2 regions of the Burkholderia sp. LMU1-1-1.1 genome follow, and region 1 is predicted to be linked to the other one. Evidence: predicted binding sites of a transcription regulator. Region 1 holds the regulator's gene; the other holds the start of a gene.
The links. Region 1 encodes LexA, which represses DNA repair genes until DNA is damaged. Its sites were predicted from a motif close to ACTGTATNNNNATACAGT; they were not measured.

Region 1 (9,977 bases):
GACGGCCCCAATCTTCAACACGGTGCACGGCGCCGCCGCGGGTCGTTACGGTGGTTTTGTAACGTTCGATCATGGCGGGCACTTGCTCGCTCTGGTCCGGATGGACGATAAATACTATTTCATAGTGACGCATGCAAACTCCCTTAAGGACTGTGAATATAGCCCACCCTGGCGTCAAGACAGGTGTGGGAAGAGGTAAGCCCGCGACTATATCAGCTTTTTGGCCGAAAATCTACCCCTTCGCGGCCCCGCGACAATGCTAACATCTTGTAAAACCAACAGGATTCCGATATGCCACCCACCCGTGCGTTGTCCCCTTTGCTGTTTTCCCTCTTCATCGCGGCCTCCGCCCTCGCCGCCGAAGCGCCCGCCCCCGCCGCCAAACCCAGCCATCCCGACATCGCCACCAAGGCGTACGGCACCAAGCAGTTCCTGCTGGCGCTGCGCACCGACACCCAGACCCTGGCGCGGCTCGATCCCATCGCCGATCCCGGCTTCGACTTCACGCCCGGCCCGAGGGAGGCCGAGCGCCAGTACGACGGCTACGCCCACATAGGCGACCTCAACCTGCGTGTGCGCAGCGGTGGCGCCGGGGCCTGGCAGGAATTCTCCTCGTCCGCCGCGCGGCGTCCGATCAGCCCGCTGCCGGCCGGCGGCAAGATCCTGGCGGCGGCCGACATCACCGCCACCCTGGGCAAGGACCTGCCGCTGACGGTGGAGCGACGCTGGCTCAACGACGGCGGCGCGCTGGTGCTGCGGTTTACGCTGATCAACAACTCCAATGCGCCGGTGGAAATCGGCGGCCTCGGCATGCCGATGGTGTTCGACAACATCATCACCGACCGCACCCTCGAGCAAGCCCACGCCAGCGCCAGTTTCGCCGACCCTTATATCGGCCGCGACGCCGGCTATGTGCAGGTGACGCGCCTGAACGGCCAGGGGCCGGCGCTGATCGTCACGCCGGACGGGCGCACGCCGCTCGAAGCGTGGCGTCCGCTGGCCGACCGCAGCCCGCGCGCGCAAACGTCCGAAGGCTTTTACGACTGGACCGTCGCCAGCAAGGCCTACGCCGAGAACGAATGGAAGAATGCCGGCGAGCAGTGGAACACGCCCACCAGCATCACCCTGGAAGCGGGCGCCCGGCGCGACATCGGCGTGCGCTTCGCCACGGCGCCGTCGATCCGCGCCATCGAGGCCGCCCTGATCGCGCAAAAGCGCCCGGTCGCCGTCGGCATCCCCGGCTACGTGGTGCCGACCGACCTGGAGGCGACACTATTCCTCAAGAGTCCGCAAAAAGTGGTCGGCATCACCAGCTCGCCCGAGAACGCGCTGGCCGTCACGCCGCTCAAGTCGAGCGCCAAAGGCTGGGCGCGCTACACGGTGCGCGGCAACGGCTGGGGACCGGCGCGCCTGTCGATCACCTACGCCGACGGCAGCGTGCAGACGGTCAGCTATTTCGTCACCAAGCCGCTGGAGCAGGCGGTGGCCGACCTCGGCAAGTTCTCCACCACGCAGCAATGGTTCGACGACAAGAAAGACCCGTTCAAGCGCGCGCCGGCCATCCTCACCTACGACCGCGACGCCAAGCGCATCGTCACCGACGACCCGCGCGTGTGGATCTCCGGCATGAGCGACGAGGGAGGCGGCGGCAGCTGGGTCGCGGCGATGAGCAAGCAGCTCGACAATCCGGACGCCGCCGAGGTGGCCAAGCTGGAACGGCTGGTCAATGAAACCGTCGTCGGCAAATTGCAGGTGGCCGACGGCCCGCAGGCCGGCGCCGTGCGCAAGAGCCTGTTCTACTACGACCCGAAAGCCTTCCCGGGCTACTACAACCAGAAGACCAACTGGAGCACCTGGGCCTCGTGGTCGAAGAAGGACGCCGACGACCTCGGCCGCGCTTACAACTATCCGCACGTGGCCATCGGCCACTGGGTGCTGTACCGGCTGGCGCGCAACCACGTCGGCCTGGTCACCGCGCACGACTGGCGCTGGTACTTGCAGCGCGCCTACCAAACCACGGTGGCGATGGTGCGCGACGCGCCCGAGTACGCGCAGTTCGGCCTGATGGAGGGCGACGTCTTCCTCGATATTTTGAAAGACCTGCAGCGCGAGGGCATGACGGCCGAGGCGGCCGACATGGAGGGCATGATGAAACGGCGCGCCGACCACTGGCGCACGCTGGCCTATCCGTTCGGCAGCGAAATGGCCTGGGATTCGACCGGCCAGGCCGAGGTCTACGCGTGGATGCGCCACTTCGGCTACGGCAAGCAGGCCGACATCACGCGCGAGGTGATCCTCGGCTACGACCCGGCGATCCCGAGCTGGGGCTACAACGGCAACGCCCGCCGCTACTGGGACTTCCTGTACGGCGGCAAGACCGCGCGCATCGAGCGCCAGATCCACCACTACGGCTCGACGTTGAACGCGGTGCCGCTGTTCGACGCCTACCGCGCCAACCCGGCCGACCTGCACCTGCTGCGCGTGGCCTACGGCGGCCTGCTCGGCGGCATCACCAACATCGACCGCGACGGCTTCTCGTCGGCCGCCTTCCACGCCTGGCCGGACATGATGCGCTGGGACGCCTACAGCGGCGACTACGGCATGGGCTTCTACGGCCACGCGTACGCCAGCGCCACGTACGTGGTCAAGGACCCGACCTTCGGCTGGCTCGGCTTCGGCGGCAACCTGCAAGTGGAGAAGAACGGCATGGTGCGGATCACGCCGAAGGACAGCGCACGCACGCGCCTGTTCGTGGCGCCGGCGCGCGCCTGGATCACTTTGGAGGCGGGCAAGATCGACGGCGCCACTTACGATCCGAAAAGCCGCGCCATCACGCTCGAGCTGGCGCCGGCCACCGCCGCCACGCCGGCGGCCAGGCTGCTGATCGACAGCCCGGGCGGCAAAATCAAGCCGCAGGGCCTGGTCGCCGAGCGTGGCGGATACCAGGTTCCGCTGACGGCGGCGACCACGCGCGTGCTGCTGAAGCCACGATGACAGGGGTTGTACGAACTTTTTTCATTTTATTTCGCTGAACACAACAAATTTCCTTGCATTGCGGGCCATACTGTACAAAAATACAGACTGTCTATATACACAGGCCCAACCGCACTCATGATCAAGCTCACCGCACGCCAGGAACAAATTCTCAATCTGATCAAGGATGCCATCGAAAACACCGGCTTCCCGCCGACGCGCGCCGAGATCGCCAACGAACTGGGCTTCAAATCCGCCAACGCGGCCGAGGAGCACTTGCAGGCGCTGGCGCGCAAGGGCGCCATCGAGATCGCCGCCGGCACCTCGCGCGGCATCCGTTTGCTGGGCGTGCACGCCGAACCGGCCACGCCGAAGGTGCCGGTGTCGCTGATGATGTCGTTGCCGTTGATCGGCCGCGTGGCCGCCGGCTCGCCCATCCTGGCGCAAGAAAACCTGGAGACGAGCTACAGCGTCGACCCGGCGATGTTCTCGTCCAAGCCCGATTACCTGCTCAAGGTGCGCGGCGAATCGATGCGCGACGCCGGCATCATGGACGGCGACCTGCTGGCCGTGAAGAAAGTCGACAGCGCCAAGAACGGCCAGATCGTCGTCGCGCGGATCGGCAACGACGTCACGGTCAAGCGCTACCGCAAGACCGGCACCCTGGTCGAGCTGCTGCCGGAGAATCCGGACTTCAAGATCATCAAGGTCGACCCGGAGGCGGACGAGTTCGCGCTGGAAGGCCTGGCGGTCGGCCTGATGCGTAGCTGGCACTAAGCCAGGCCCCAGGCAGATGATTCAACGTGGAGACACGTAGGGCGGATTAGGCGAAGCCGTAATCCGCCATCTATGAGCCGCCGACGAAGCATGCATGGCGGATTACGCTTCGCTAATCCGCCCTACGTGTCTCCGTGGTTTAGCATGCCTCCGTGGTTTAACACGTCTCCGTGGTTTAGCAGCCTTCCAGCGCGCAGGCGAAGTCGTCGAGCAGGTCGTCGGTGTCTTCGATGCCGACCGAGACGCGGATCAGCGATTCGGCAATCCCCATCGAGGCGCGCCGCTCGGCGCCCATCTCGTAGAAGATCGTGTGCGCGACCGGGATCACCAGGGTGCGCGTGTCGCCCAGGTTCGACGCCGGGATCGCCAGCTTGAGCCGGTTCAGGAAGTCGAAGCAGTCTATCCCGTCCTTCAATTCAAAACTGAGCAGCGAGCCGTGCCTACGGAACAGCTCGCTCGAGATGCCGTGCTGCGGGTGCGATGTCAACCCCGGATAGTGGACGGCCGCCACGCGCTCGTCGGCCTCCAGCATCTCGGCCAGCGCCAGCGCGTTGCCGCTGGTGCGCTCCATGCGCAGCGCCAGCGTTTCGGCGCCGACGGCGATGTGGTGCGCCGCCTCCGGCCCCAGCGAGGCGCCGAAGTCGCGCAGGCCCTTGGCGCGGATCTGCGCCAGTCCCCATTGCGGCGGCGCCGCCTTTTTGTAGTTCTCGTAGATATTCGGGAATTGGGTCCAGTCGTATTCGCCGGTGTCGGTCAGGCTGCCGCCCAGCGCGTTGCCGTGGCCGCCGATCGATTTGGTCAGCGCGTTGACCACCAGCCCTGCCCCGACCGATTTCGGCCGGAACAGGTACGGCGTGGTCATCGTGTTGTCGACGATGTAGAGGATGCCGCGCGCCTTGCACAGCTCGCCGATGCGCTTGAGGTCCGCCACCTGCGTGCGCGGATTGGCGATGGTCTCGACGAACACCACGCGCGTCTGCCCGGTGATCGCGGCCTCGACGTTGGCAACGTCGGTGGCGTCGACGAACGACACGCCGACGCCCTGCGCCATCGTGGTCTGCCACAGGCTGTTGGTGTTACCGAACAGGAAGGCCGACGAGACGACGTGGTCGCCCGCGCGCAGCAGCGCCTGGAACACGGCGCCGATCGCGCCCATGCCGGTGGCGAAGCACAAGGTGCCGACGCCCTGCTCCATCTTGTTGACCTTGTCCTCGAGCGCGGAGATGGTCGGGTTGCCTTGGCGGCCGTAGCGGAAGCCCGGCTCCTTGCCCTGGAACACCGATGCCAGCTGGCGCGCGTCGGCGTAACCGAAGGCGACCGAGGTGTGGATCGGCTTGTGCAGCGAACCATGCTCGATGCCCTTCAGGCGATCGTTGTGCAGGATGGTGGTGGTGAAACCGTAGTTCTTCTTATCGTTCATATGCTTGGATGGTCAAAAAAAAAGCCCGGTACGGCGAACCGTACCGGGCGCGACATCAGCCTTCGGCGGTCGCGAGATTCAGATTCAGTTGCGAGCGGCCGGCGTCCTCGTGCGAGGTCTTGGCCTTCGGGTGGTGGCGCGCGTACTCCAGCTTGTCGAGGTATTCCTTCGACACGTCGCCGGTCACGTAGATGCCGTCGAAGCACGAGGCTTCGAAGTTCTTCAGCTCCGGATTGACGTCGGAGATGGCGCGCTTCAGCGACTCGATGTCCTGGTACACCAAGTGGTCGGCGGTGATTTCGCGGCACACTTCCTCGGTGGTGCGGCCGTAGGCGATCAGCTCGTCGCGGGTCGGCATGTCGATGCCGTACACGTTCGGGTAGATCACCGGCGGCGCGGCCGAGGCGAAGATCACTTTCTTGGCGCCCGCTTCGCGCGCCATCTGCACGATCTCGCGGCTGGTGGTACCGCGCACGATGGAGTCATCGACCAGCAGCACGACCTTGTCCTTGAACTCGGAGGCGATCGCGTTCAGTTTCTGGCGCACCGATTTCTTGCGCGCGGCCTGGCCCGGCATGATGAAGGTGCGGCCGATGTAGCGGTTCTTGATGAAGCCTTCGCGGTATTCGACGTTGAGCGCCAGCGCCAGCTGGATCGCCGCCGGGCGCGACGAGTCCGGGATCGGCATGACGACGTCGATCTCGCCGTCCTTGAATTCGCGCTTGATCTTCTCGGCCAGGTACTCGCCCATTTTCAGGCGGGTGGCGTAGACCGAGGCGCCGTCGATGACGGAGTCGGGACGGGCCAGGTAGACGAACTCGAACACGCACGGGTTGAGCGACGGATTGTCGGCGCACTGGCGGCTGTGCAGCTGCATGTCGGCGTCGACGAAGATGCACTCGCCCGGCGCGACGTCGCGCAGGAAACGGAAGCCCATGCCTTCGAGCGCCACCGATTCGGAGGCGACCAGGTACTCGGCGCCCTGCTCGGTTTCGTTGATGCCCAGGCACAGCGGACGGATGCCGAACGGATCGCGGAAGGCCAGCAGGCCGACGCCGGCGATCTGCGCGACGGCGGCGTAGCCACCGCGCACGCGGCGGTGCAGCACCGTGACGGCGTCGAAGATGGTGTCGGCGTCGATCGAGATGCCGGTGGTGGCCATATGGATTTCATGGGCCAGCACGTTCAACAGCACTTCCGAATCGGAGTCGGTGTTGATGTGGCGGCGGTCGTTCTTGAACATCTCTTGCTTGAGCTGTTCCCAGTTGGTCAGGTTGCCGTTGTGCGCCAGGGTGATGCCGAACGGGGCGTTGACGTAGAACGGCTGCGCCTCTTCCTCGCTCGACGAGCCGGCGGTCGGATAGCGGCAGTGGCCGATGCCCGAGTTGCCTTGCAGGGTGCGCATGTTGCGGGTGCGGAAAACGTCACGCACCAGGCCGTTGGCCTTGTGCATGGCGAACATGCTGCTGTGATTGGTCGCGATACCCGCTGCATCCTGGCCGCGGTGCTGCAACAGCAGCAAGGCGTCATACAGCAGTTGATTGACAGGTTGATGGGAAACGACGCCGACGATGCCACACATGATGGTGCTCCTGGACTGGGTAATACAGATTAAAGACGCAGATTAAAAACGGTGATGCAAGAAATTCAAAAGTTCACATGCTGCGCCATCGCAGCGGGAAGGAAGGTCTTGACGACCCGCGCGCCGGTCTCGGCATACGGGCTGAGCAACGCTTCCTTCCAGAAATCCTGTTGTGGGAGCGATGTCATCCCACACAAGATGACGGCGGTCAGCACGATTACAAGGCCGCGGCCGACGCCGAACACGGCGCCGAGCGCCCGGTCGAACAAGCTGAGGCCGCCCGCGTCGAGCAAGGCGCCCAGCGCCATGGCCAGCAGGCCCATCAAAATGCGCACGCCGATGAACAGGGCGATGAAGGCCAGGATCAGGCGCAACACCTCGCCGGGCACCACGACCGGCAACATCACGGCGAGCGCGGCGGCGTAGGCGTTGGCGACCACGAAGGCGACCACCCAGCCGGCCAGCGACAGCACTTCCTTGACCAGCCCGCGCAGCATGCTGATGATGACCGACGCGACCATCACGAAGATCACCAGATAATCGAAAATCGTCACGTCAGCCGGCCTGGATCAAATCGTTTCCAGGCGGCCACTCAGGCCCATGCCGCTCAGCTTCGCGCGCACCTTTTCCGCCTCTTCCTTGTTGGTGAACGGCCCCACGCGCACGCGGGTGATCTCGCCGGAAGGCGTTTTCTGCGTGAAGGAGCTGATGCCGGCTTCCTTCAGTTTCTTGCGCAGCTCGTCCACCTTGCCCTGGTCGCTCAGCGCGGCCACTTGCAGCACGAATTTCTGGCCCGATTCGGCTGCGGCGGCGGCCGGCTTGGCCGCGCCCTTGCCTTCCAGGATGGCCAGCGCGCGGGCGTCCTCGGATGACTTGTCCGGCGCCGGTTTGGCCGCCGCTTTCGCTTCGGCCAGCTTGCGCTCGGCATCGGCCTTGGCCTTCGCTTCCGCCTTCGCCTCGGCCAGCTTGCGCTCGGTTTCACGCTTGCGCTCCGCTTCCAGCTTGGCCTTGGCCTCGGTGTCGGCCCGGGCCTTGGCCTCGTGGTCGGCCTTGGCCTTGGCCAGCGCCTCGGCCTTGGCTTCCGCCTTGGCCTTGGCCTCGGCCTTCAGATCGGCCTGGGCTTCGGCTTCCTGCCGGGCGTTGTCGGCCTTGATGACCTCATCGGCGGACGGCGCGGGGGCGGCAGCCACAGCGGGTTTGCCCGGCTTGACGTCGTCGACGATTTCTTCCTTGCTGTCGAGGGCGGCACTGGCGGGGACGGCGGCGGCTGGCGCGCGGCCGGCGGCGGACGGCTTATCCTTGGCCGGAATCTTGATTTCTATGTCGGACGCCAGCGGACGCGGCTCGGAATCGAGCACCATCGGCAAGCCGACGGCGACGGCCAGCGCCAGCGCGATGGCGCCGACCAGGCGGCGGCGCGCGCGTTTCTTTTCCGGCAACACCGGATCGTCCGCCTCGCGATCCTTGGCGCGGCGCGACTTGGCCGGACCGTCGGCCGACGACGCGCGCTTGGAGCGCGCGCGCTCGGCTGCGGCCTGATCATCCGCGCTGGTGTAATAGCCGCTGTCCTGACCGGCGGTCTCTTGCTTGTTTTTACCGAATTTCGAGAACAAGCCCATGCGTGATTTCAGTCCTGTGCGTTCAATGGAGTGAGGATTTTCTCGCCGCCATGACGCCTGCGACCGTGAGGAAAGATCCAAAGACCACAATTCTATCATTCTCCCCGGCCCGGCTCATCGCATTTGCATAGGCGGCGGCCGGATCGTCGAAGATATTGATGGTGCGTTCCGGTTTCTCGGCTTGCACGATTTGCACCTTGGCGGCCAGTTCGGACGCGCTGGCCGCGCGCGGCGACGGCAGATTCGTCAGGCACCAGTGGTCGACATGCTCGGACATGGCGGCGATGACGCCGTCGATGTCCTTGTCGTGCATGGAGCCGAACACGGCGTAGGTGTACGGGTGGAAGCCCATATTGCCCAAGTTCTGGTTCAGCGCCGACGCGGCGTGCGGGTTGTGGGCGACGTCGAGGATCACGGTCGGACGGCCCGGCAGCACCTGGAAGCGGCCCGGCAGCTCCACCGTGACCAGGCCGGTGCGCACTTCCTGCGCGCCGACCGGCAATTCCAGCTTGAGCGCCTCCAGCGCGGCCAGCACGGCGCTGGCGTTGAGGATCTGGTTGGCGCCGCGCAGGCTCGGATAGGCGAGCGAATTGCGGCGTTGCGAGCGGCCGCCGTAGTTCCACTGCTGCTTGTCACCGGAGTAATTAAAATCGCGCCCCATCAGCCACAGGTCGGCGCCGATGGCGTTGGCGTGGTCGATCAGCGACTGCGGCGGCACCGGATCGGAGCAGATCGCCGTCTTGCCGGAGCGGAAGATGCCAGCCTTCTCGAAGCCGATCTTCTCGCGCGTGTCGCCCAGGTAATCGGTGTGGTCGATATCGACGCTGGTGACGATGGCGACGTCGGCGTCGACTATGTTAACGGCGTCCAGGCGTCCGCCGAGGCCGACCTCGAGGATGACGACATCCATGCCGGCGCCCGCCAGCAGCTTCATGATGGCCAGCGTGGTGAATTCGAAATAGGTCAGCGGGGTGTCGCCGCGCGCGGCCTCGACGGTGTTGAAGGCGTCGACCAGCACCTCGTCGCTGGCCAGGTCGCCGTTGATCCGCGCGCGCTCGTTGAAGTCGAGGAAGTGCGGCTTGATGTACAGGCCGACCTTGTAGCCGGCGCGCAGCAGCACCGATTCCAGCATGGCGCAGGTCGAGCCCTTGCCGTTGGTGCCGGCCACCATGATGACCGGGCAGCTAAAGCTCAGCTGCAAGCGTTCCTTGACGGCGAGAACGCGGTCCAGGCCCATGTTGATGACGGTTTCGGCGTGGCGCGATTCAAGCAGCGCAAGCCAGGCGGGCAAAGTGGTTGGGAGGTTCGACATGATGTGACTCTGAAAATGGCAACGGCGCGCAGGCCGGATGATATCCGATTGCGCGCCGTCGTGCCGGGCATTGAAGCTGCAATATTAACTATGCGATAACTTCGGCCGGCTGGTTTTGCAACAATGCCATCAGGCGGGCGATTTCTTCGCGCATCTTGCGGCGGTCGACGATCATGTCGACGGCGCCCTTAGTGACCAGGAACTCGGAGCGCTGGAAACCTTCGGGCAGCTTCTCGCGCACGGTGTTTTCGATCACGCGCGGGCCGGCGAAGCCGATCAGCGCCTTCGGTTCGG
Region 2 (9,977 bases), on a different contig from region 1:
CCACCAACGCCGCCACCATCACCGAATTCGTTCTCATCGCACCCTCGAAAATGTATAAAAATCAAGGTGGCGACTTTAACGAAACTACATGACAGCGTTGTGACAAATGCCAAGCCCGCCACATATAAACCTTGGCGGTCTAAACCTTTGGGGTCAAGTCTGGCATTCGGACACGTGCTGATGCGTAATACGGCCGAGCTGGTGTCCGAATGTCAGACTTGACCCCCACTGTTGGGTCAGTAGGCCCACAGGGGGCCGGTCTTGCCGTTGACGGTGTGGCCTTCCATGACGACGAACACGCGGCGCCCGTAGAAGAACGGCAGGCCCCAGTCGAAATAGTCGCTGTTGCCGCCGGCGGTGCCGGTCAGCGTGCCACCCACCTGCGCGGCACGCACCGTCGACGCCAGTTGCACCAGGTTGACGACGTTGAAGTCGACCGTGCCGCTGGCGCTGCCGTCGGCGGCCGTGTTGGTCGCGCTCAGCGCCAAGGTCGCGGCCGGACAGAAGAAGTCGCCCCCCGAGCAGGTGCGGATACTCGTGTCGGTGAAGAAGTAGCCGTTCGAGCCGCTGTCGATGAAGCTCGAGGCGTACGTTCTGCCCTTGTAGGTGGTGCTGAAGTCGCCGCTGGCGTCGGTCTTGAACACCGTTTCGCCGGCGATGGCGTTGTTGGCTTGCGTGCCGACGCCGAAGATCAGGGTGCCGCTGACCGCCGTCAGGCCGGCCGTGCCCACCGCCGGCAGGCTCACCAGCACGCCGTTGTTGTTGACCGCGAACGAGGCGACCGGATTGCTGACCTGCGACGCCAGCGGCATGGCGCTGGCCGTGCAGGCGCCGCCGGCGCACGCGTAGTAGGTGCCGGCGATGGCCGTCCGCGCGCAGGCGTCGCCGCAGTCGTGCTGGAACAGGCCGACGCCGAGGATGCCCTTGGCGCCCAGCGCGGCCAAGGTGCCGAGGTTGTTGCCGGCGCTGCTGCAGCTGGCGGGCGTGGCGGCGTAGCTGGCGCCGCCGTCGCCGACGACCTGGAGCGGGATGCCGGCGGCGACCTCGTCGGCCATCTTGACGTCGGCCCGGCGCACCGCGCCCCAGGTGTAGCCGCTGATGAACTTGCCGCATTCGGCGGCGTCGGCGCCGGACGGGGTGGGCACGGCCGGCAGCGCTAGGCTGGCGTCGAGCGCCGACGCCAGCAGGCGCAGGCCGTAGGAGCCGGTGTCGAGCAGCACGTGGTCGACCGTCTGGCAGGTGGCGGTGCCGGGCCGGCACACCGTCACGTTCACGTACGGCACGTTGATGACGCCGCCCACGCCGGCCGGGCCGCTGTCGACGCTGATGGTGGTGCTGTTCGACAGCGCCGCCGTCACGCTCAGCGCGGCGCTGGCGCTGGCGCTGCCGCCGTCGCCGCTGCACGTCAGGCTGTAGGTGAAGTTGCCGGCGCCGGCCGGGGCCACCGTCAGCGTGCCGGCGGTGGGCTGGGCGCCGCTCCAGGCGCCGCTGGCGACGCAGCCGGTGGCGTTGGCCGACGACCAGCTCAGCACCGTCGTTTGGGCGGTGGTGATGTTGGCCGGCGCCAGCGTCAGGCTGGTCGTGGGGCTGGGCGGCGGGGTGCTCACGACCACCGCGGCGGTGCCGCTGGCGCCGCCGCAGGTGAGCGTGTAGTTGGCCGTGCCGGCGGCGCCGGCGGTGACCGTTCGCGTGCCGCTGGCGGCGACCGCGCCGCTCCAGGCGCCGGAGGCGGTGCAGCCGGTGGCCGGCGCATTGCTCACGCTCCAGCTCAAGGTGACGACCTGGCCGCTGGTGGTGGCGGTCGGCGTGGCGCCGATGCTCACTACGGGCGCGGCGGCGCCGACCGCGTCGGCCTGGGTAGGGGTGGCGGTCGTGGTGGCGGCCGCGCCGCCGCCCCCGCCGCCGCCGCAGGCGGCCAATGCCAGGCAGAGCAGGGCGCCCGCCAGTTGGGTGGTCAGGCGCGGGCGGCCGGTGGGCGGCGTGGCGCCGTGCTGCGGAGCTGTCATGCGGCGGTCCTAGTCGATGGTGGTGGTGTCGAAGCCGGCCGGCAGCGCGCTGGGGATCCAGGCGTGGCCGGCGAACGAGCGCATGTGGCCGTTGGAGACCAGCACGACGTCGGATTGCTCGAGCGCGAGCTGCGAATGGCCGGCCTGGGCGCGCTTGGCGGCGGCGCCGGTCATGACGCCGAACTTGTCGCCAAGCAGGGTGCGCAAGTCCGGCAAGGTGGGACCGCGCCAACTGACGGCGAACACCTTGCCGGCCGTGTCGCTGTATTCGCGCACGACGGTGCCGCTGTCGAGGGTGCTCTGGCTGACCGTGTAGACGGCGTCGGTGGCGGCGGCCGTGGCCGCGCCGGTGGCCGCCAGCCGCCGGGCGGTGACCGGCGTGCCGCCGAAGTCGGACGGCGCGCCGCCCAGCGCCGCGTAGGCGAGCGCGCCCTGCAGCAGCGTGAGGAATAACATGAGTGCGATCGCGTGGCGCATGGCGTGCTCCGTTGCCTAGAATAAAGACAAGTGTAGGCCGCGATCGGGTTGAATTGCGTTAGTGAAATGTAAGCAAACGTAAATCCGATTAAAAGCGCCAATAAAAACGGCGCCCGCAGGCGCCGTCGTCAGGCATGCTGGATTAGATTAGAAGCGCACCCACAGGCGGCCGAAGTAGGAGGCGCCGTTCAGGCCGAACTGCACGCTCTCGTACTTGAAGCCGTTGTCGGTCTGGTCCGGGTCCTGCGAGGTCGGCTTGACGTTGAAGATGTTGTTGCCGCCCAGGGTGAACTTTATGTTCTTGTTGATCGTGTACGTGAAGCTCAGGTCGGCCGAGGTCTTGGACTCGTAGCGCTGGTTCGGTACGCCGTTGGCGGTGCCGTCGAAGGTGCCCAAGGTCTGCGGACCGAAGTGGATGATCTTGAAGTCCGTCTCCAGCGCGCCGGTGACGAAATCGAAGCCCAGGGTGACCTTCGATTTCGGCGCGCCCTGCTCGATGTACAGGCGTTCCTTCTCCGACAGCAGCACGTCCTCGAAGCCGCGCAGCGCGGCCGGCGCGTGGATGCCGGTGACCTCGGTCTTGCTGGCGTTGAGGGCCAGGTAGGTGGTCAGGCGGTTGGCGCCGAAGTTGGCCTTGTGCGAGGCGGTCAGGTCCAGGCCCTGCGTCTTGGTGTCGACCGAGTTGACGAAGAATTGCGCCTCGCCCACACCCAGCGCGGCCAGGCGGTCGGCCAGGTCGGGGTAGTTGTCGGCGTTGAAGCGGCCCGACAGCACGATGCGGTCCTTGATCTTGATGCGGTACAGGTCGGCGGTGACGGAGATGGCGTCGCTCGGGGTCCAGGTCGTGCCCAAGGTGAAGCTGGTCGACTTCTCCTCCTTCAGTTTGGGGATGCCGGCCGCGTTGGCGACCACGCCGCCGTTGGGCGCGAGCACCACTTCCTTGGGCACGCCGCCGATGAAGTCGGTGAAGGTGGTCGACAGGTGGCTTTGCTGCAGCGACGGCGCGCGGAAGCCGGTGCTGGCCGAGCCGCGCAGCAGGGTGGTCGGCAGCACGCGCACCGAGCCGGCCAGCTTGCCCGTCACGGTCGAGCCGAAGTCGCTGAACTTCTCGTAGCGCACCGCCGCCTGGGCCTTGACGGTGTCGGTCAGGTCGGCCTCGAGGTCGAGGTAGGCGGCGTTGCTGTGGCGCTTGGCCTTGGTCTCGTCGCCCGGCTGGAAGCCGGGGAAGCCCTGGCTGCCGGCGTTGCCGCCGTTGCCGACGCCGTCGGCGTCGATGTAGGAGCCGCGCTCGCCGGCGAAGATCTTGAATTCCTCGCTGCGGTATTCGCCGCCGAAGGCGACGTTCAGGCCGCCGCCGAGCACGCCGTCGTAGTAGCGCGACAGGTCGACGTTGGTGGTCAGCTGCTGGAACGAGAAGCCGCCGGCGTCGAAGGCGCTGGCGCTGACGCCGCGGCCGCCGCCGAGCAGGTCCTGGTTGGCGATCGAGGCGTTGATCGTGTTGCTGATGTTGTACATCATCTTGTTGTAGCCGTAGGTCTGCGACAAGTCGGTGTTCCATTCGCCCAGCTTGATGCGGTGGCCGACGGTGGCGTAGCGGTCGTCGATCTTGGCGTTGATGAACGGCACGAAGCCGTTCGGGTACATGGCGGCCGAGTTGCGGCTCGGGATGTCGTCCGAGCCGACGCCGCCGCGCGCGAACGCGGCCGACGAGCCGTCGCGCTTCTGGGCGCCGGCGGTGAAGTACAGCTTGCCCGTGCCGGTGGTCGGCAGCTCGCCGTTCAGATAGATGGTCTGGTTCTCGGTCTTGGTGTCGCCGATGATGCGCGGGTTGTCGGCCTCGGCGCGGTTGGAGCGGCCGCGGTCGAGGTATTCGCCGGTGATGCCGACGCCGCCGCCGTTGCCGATGCTAAAACCGCAGTAGGCCGAGCCGAGCCAGTTCTCGCCGTCGCCGGCCGAGTACTGGCTGTAGCCGGCGACGGCCTCGCAGCCGAGGCTCTTTTTGAGGCCGATGTCCATGACGCCGGCGATCGCGTCCGAGCCGTACTGGGCGGCGGCGCCGTCGCGCAGCACCTGGACGTCCTTGATGGCGAGCATCGGGATGGCGTTGAGGTCGGTGCCGGTGTTGCCGCGGTTGCGCGCGCCGAACAGGTTGACCAGCGCGGTGGTGTGGCGGCGCTTGCCGTTGACCAGCACCAGCGTCTGGTCCGAGCCGAGGCCGCGCAGCGCGGCCGAGTCGACCAGGTCGGCGCCGTCCGAGCCGCTCTGGCGGGTCGAGTTGAACGATGGCGAGATGTAGGTCAGCGACTGCGCCAGGTCGAACTGGCCGCCCTGTTCGGAGACCTTGTTCATCGGGATGATATCGACCGGCACCACGGTGTCGGTGGCCGACGAGGTGGCGCGGCGCGAGCCGACCAGCGTGACCGTTTGCATGGGAGCGGCGGCGGCCTCGGCCGGCGTGGTCTGGGCGTGGACGGCGGGACTCAGGCTCAGCGCGGTCGCGCCATAGAGGGTGAATAAGACGGCGTTGCGTAAGGTGGTGTTGGCTGGCACGTTTCGGCTCCCATGAAAAATTTGATTCTATTCAAATAATTTATATTGATATGGGTTTTCTGCCAATTTTGCGTTTAAACACTATTTACTGTTGTTTTGACGCGCCAACCGGGCCCGTGCGGGCGCCCGGGCTACGTAGTGTTACGGATGCCGCGCCGGGTCGGGTGGACTCGGCACCGGCCCCTATTAAAATGATTACGCGGCGGAAGGGGGGGCTGGGTGTAGAATACTGTATATAAACACAGTATCCATCATGAGCTTGTCATCGCCACCATCGTCGCAGGGACTGCCGGCCTACGCCGAGCTGTTCTGCATGAGCAACTTTTCCTTCCTGCAGGGCGCGTCGCGGCCGGAGGAGCTGGTCGCGCGCGCCGTCGAGCTCGATTATGCGGGGTTGGCCATCACCGACGAATGCTCGCTGGCCGGCGTGGTGCGCGCGCACGCGGCGGCCAAGGAGGCCGGTTTGCCGCTGGTCATCGGCAGCCACTTCCACCTGAAGAACCCGGACGGCAGCGCCGCGCTGTCGCTGGTCGCGCTGGCCAGGAACCGCGACGGCTACGGCAATTTGTGCGAATTGATCACCATCGCCCGCAACCGCGTCGCCAAGGGCAGCTACCTGCTGACGCCGGCCGACCTGGCCGCGCCGGCGCCGGCTTACGCGCATTTGAAGGGTTTGCCGGACTGCCTGATGATACTGCTGCCGCACTATCCGGCGCACCAGCCCGGCGACGTTGACCGGTTGCACGCGCAGGCGGCGTGGATGGAGGCGACCTTTCCGGGGCGCGCGTGGATGGGGCTGAACCTGCTGCAGCGCGCCTTCGACGAGGCGCATCGCCTCAGCATAGCCGAGGTGGCGTTGCAGCACGGCATGGCGGTGGTGGCCGTGGGGCAGGTGTGCATGCATGTGCGCTCGCGCAAGCCGCTGCACGACACGCTGACGGCGGTGCGGGTGGGCAAGCCGGTCGGCGAGTGCGGCTATGCGCTGGCGCAGAACGCCGAGCAGCATCTGCGTCCGCGCCTGCGGCTGGCCAACCTGTATCCGCCGGCGGCGCTGTTCGAGACCTTGCGCATCATGCAGGAGTGCACCTTCAAGCTGACCGAATTGTGCTACGAGTATCCGCACGAGCTGGTGCCGGCTGGCCACACGCCGGCCAGCTACCTGCGCCAGGAGGTGTACGAGGGCGCGGCGCGGCGCTTTCCGGCCGGGTTGTCGGACAAGGTGCGCGGCCAGATCGAGAACGAACTGAAACTGATCGCCGAGCTTAAATACGAACCGTATTTCCTGACCGTCTACGACATCGTGCGTTTCGCCCGCGACCAGGGCATCCTGTGCCAGGGGCGCGGCTCGGCGGCCAACTCGGTGGTGTGTTTTTGCCTTGGCGTGACGGAGGTCGACCCGGAGCGCAGCAACATGCTGACCGGGCGTTTCATCTCGCGCGAGCGCAACGAGCCGCCCGACATCGACGTCGACTTCGAGCACCAGCGGCGCGAGGAGGTGATCCAGTACATCTATAAAAAATACGGCGCCGACCGCGCCGCGCTGGCGGCCGTCGTCATCAGCTACCGGCCCAAGAGCGCGCTGCGCGACAGCGGCAAGGCGCTCGGCGTCGACCTGGCCATCGTCGAGAAGGTGGCCAAGTCGCACCACTGGTTCGACAGCCGCCACGACCTGCTCGGGCGGCTGGCCGAGTGCGGACTCGACCCGGACTCGCAACTGGCGCAGCAATGGGCCTCGCTGGCGATGACGCTGCTGGGTTTTCCGCGCCACCTGTCGCAGCATCCGGGCGGCTTCGTCATTTCGCACGAGAAGTTATCCCGGCTGGTGCCGATCGAGGCGGCCACGATGGAGGGGCGCTGCGTGATCCAGTGGGACAAGGACGACCTCGAAGAGCTCGGCCTGATGAAGGTCGACGTGCTGGCGCTGGGCATGCTCACGGCGCTGCGGCGCGCGCTCGACATGGTGGCCGAGCGCCGGGGCGCGCCGTTCCGCATGCAGGACATCCCGGCCGAGGACAAGCCTACCTACGCGATGATGTGCCAGGCCGACACCATCGGCGTGTTCCAGATCGAGTCGCGCGCGCAGATGAGCATGCTGCCACGGCTGCGGCCCAAGGTGTTCTACGACCTGGTCATCGAGGTGGCGCTGGTGCGGCCCGGGCCGATCCAGGGGGGCATGGTGCATCCGTATTTGCAGCGGCGCCAGGACAAGCGCTTGGTGGTCTATCCTGCCGGCTTGGAGGAGGCGCTGGGCCGCACGCTGGGCGTGCCGATCTTCCAGGAGCAGGTGATGCAGATCGCCGTCATCGCCGCCGGCTTCAGCGAGGGCGAGGCCGACCAGTTGCGGCGCGCGATGGCGGCCTGGAAGCGCAAGGGCGGTGTCGACAAATACCAACAGCGCATTATGGATGGCATGGCCGAACGCGGCTACGACGCGGCGTTCGCCGCCGCCATCTGCAGCCAGATCCAGGGCTTCGGCGAATACGGCTTTCCCGAATCGCACGCGGCCAGTTTCGCGCTGCTGACCTATGCCAGTTCCTGGCTCAAATGCCACGAGCCGGCCGCCTTCCTGTGCGCGCTGCTCAACAGCCAGCCGATGGGGTTCTACAGCCCGTCGCAACTGGTGCAGGACGCCAGGCGCCACGGCGTGGTGGTGCGCGAGATCGACGTCACCATCAGCGGCTGGGATTCGTCGCTGGAGGAGCCGGCGGGCAAGCTCGGGCAGCCTGCGGTGCGGCTCGGCCTGTCGATGATGAAGGGCATGCGCGACGGCGCCGCCCAGCGCATCGAAGCGGCGCGCGCGCGGGCGCCGTTCGCCGGCGTCGCCGACCTGGCGCGGCGCGCCGACCTGGACCGCCACGACCTGCAGGTGCTGGCCGCCGGCAACGCGCTGGTCCACCTGGCCGGCAACCGCCGCCAGGCGCTGTGGCAGGCGGTCGGCGCCACGCCGGACAAGGACTTGCTGCGTCCGACAACGCCAGACGAGGAGGCGCCGGTGCTGGCGCCGCCGACCGAGGGCGAGGAAATCCTCGGCGACTACCGCTCGCACGGCCTGACTTTGGGCCGGCATCCGCTGGCGCTGCTGCGCGCCAAGTTGCTGGAGCACCGCTTTTTGCCGGCGGCCACCTTGAACACCTACACCAACGGCATGCTGGCGCGCGCTTGCGGCATGGTCACGGTGCGGCAGCGGCCGGGCACGGCCAAGGGCGTGCTGTTCATCACACTTGAGGACGAGACCGGCAACGTCAACGTCATCATCTGGCCCAAGCTGGTGGAGGAGCAGCGCCGCGAAGTGCTGGGCGCGCCGCTGCTGGGCGTGTATGGCGTTTGGCAACAGGAGGGCATCGTGCGCCACCTGGTGGCCAAGCGGCTGGTCGACATGTCGCACCTGTTGGGCCGCCTGCCGACCATCAGCCGCGATTTTTGTTGAGGAGGGATTCCGAGCCGACGGCGCCCCCCATTTCGGGGGGAGTGCGGAGCGCGAACTTTCGCCGCGCCGCCACCGCGGACACAAATTCAGGCAAGCTGATTGGAGGCGCGCATTCGCGATTGCCCGCCATCACTGTCACCATTGCCCAACCAAGGAGAACGACCCATGCAAGACACCCCACATTCCAAATCCAGTGTACTGGCCACCGGCGGCGGCGCCGCGCTGCTCGATCCCGCCGATACCCTGGTGCTGCTGTTGGACCACCAGTCCGGGCTCTTCCAGACCGTCAAGGATATCGCGGTGGCCGACCTGCGGCGGAATGTGGAGACGATCGCCAGGCTGTGCACCCTGCTGAAGATCCCGGTGATCACCACCGCCTCGGAGCCGGCCGGCAGCAACGGTCCGCTGATGCCCGAAATCCACCAGTACGCCCCGCATGCCGTCTATGTGCCGCGCAAGGGCGAGGTCAACGCCTGGGACAACGCCGACTTTGTCGGCGCGGTGCGCGCCAGCGGCCGCAAGACGCTGGTGATGGCTGGCGTCTGGACCAGTGTTTGCGTGATGTTCCCGGCGCTTGACGCCGTCGCGGCAGGCTACGATGTCTACGCCGTCATCGACGCCTCCGGCGACCCGAGCGAGATGGCCTCCCGCGTCTCCGTCGCGCGCTTCGCGCAGGGCGGCGTCAAGCCCACCTCGACCAACGCGTTGCTGTCGGAACTGCACCGCACCTGGGCGCGCCCGGAAGCGGCGGAGCTGGCCAAGCTGTACGGCCTGGTAGCGCCCAACTATGCGGCCGTGGCGGAGAGCTATGCGCGGGCACAGCAGGCGGTGCGGGACGCGGCCTAGGATCCACTTGGTAGCCAAGCGGTTGGCCGACATGTCGCACTTGCCAGGCCGACTGTCGACCATCAGCTGCGATTTTGAAGTTCTGGCAGAATGGCCGGATGAACAAAATGACCATACGTCAGGCACGGCCGGGCGACGCCGCCGCCATCAGCGCGTTGATCGTCCCGCTGCTGCCATTGCTGACCCTGGAGCCAAGTGGCGCCGGCGCAGAGAAATTTATCGAAACCATGCAGCCGCCCGCGATCGAACGTGTGTTGGCGGACGAGCGTTACGACTACCAGTTGGGCCATGTCGCTGATGAGCTGGCCGGCGTGGTGGCGGTGCGCGACCACGCGCATTTGTATCATTTGTTCGTGGCGTCCAAGTGGCAGGGCAGGGGCTTAGGCCGGCTGCTGTGGCAGGCGGCCAGAGCGCGCGCGCTTGGCAAGAACGCCGATGGCGCCTTCACCGTCAACTCGTCGGCGTTCGCGCTGGAAATGTACCGTCACCTGGGATTCGTTCCCGCCGGCCCACGCGCCGAGCACGATGGCATCGCCTACATTCCAATGCGCTTGCCTGCGCCTGCGTAAGCGGAGTGTATGGGGTGAGCCCACGCCACCCCGTGCGGGAACGATACTCTTTTGGCTGTCGGTTTCCGTCTCTTTTTGTCTTTTTTGAACTCCAGCTCGGCC

Region 2: MRBLMU1_RS08350 (error-prone DNA polymerase) is a predicted target of LexA. The motif match lies at 5,262-5,279, and genes of this name have one in related genera.

What each region holds. Positions count from the first base shown of each region.
Region 1 covers NZ_JBEGHG010000023.1:546,291-556,267, forward strand. The annotation lists gene rpsF (30S ribosomal protein S6) at 1-133, opposite strand, end outside; gene MRBLMU1_RS20755 (DUF5695 domain-containing protein) at 292-2,994, shown strand; gene lexA (transcriptional repressor LexA) at 3,112-3,750, shown strand; gene MRBLMU1_RS20765 (cystathionine gamma-synthase family protein) at 3,926-5,170, opposite strand; gene purF (amidophosphoribosyltransferase) at 5,226-6,752, opposite strand; gene MRBLMU1_RS20775 (CvpA family protein) at 6,818-7,306, opposite strand; gene MRBLMU1_RS20780 (SPOR domain-containing protein) at 7,322-8,371, opposite strand; gene folC (bifunctional tetrahydrofolate synthase/dihydrofolate synthase) at 8,394-9,683, opposite strand; gene accD (acetyl-CoA carboxylase, carboxyltransferase subunit beta) at 9,772-9,977, opposite strand, start outside.
Region 2 covers NZ_JBEGHG010000007.1:107,237-117,213, reverse strand. The annotation lists gene MRBLMU1_RS08370 (bifunctional 2',3'-cyclic-nucleotide 2'-phosphodiesterase/3'-nucleotidase) at 1-37, opposite strand, end outside; gene MRBLMU1_RS08365 (DUF3443 domain-containing protein) at 237-2,006, opposite strand; gene MRBLMU1_RS08360 (DUF2844 domain-containing protein) at 2,016-2,483, opposite strand; gene MRBLMU1_RS08355 (TonB-dependent receptor plug domain-containing protein) at 2,631-5,033, opposite strand; gene MRBLMU1_RS08350 (error-prone DNA polymerase) at 5,287-8,460, shown strand; gene MRBLMU1_RS08345 (isochorismatase family protein) at 8,626-9,306, shown strand; gene MRBLMU1_RS08340 (GNAT family N-acetyltransferase) at 9,414-9,875, shown strand.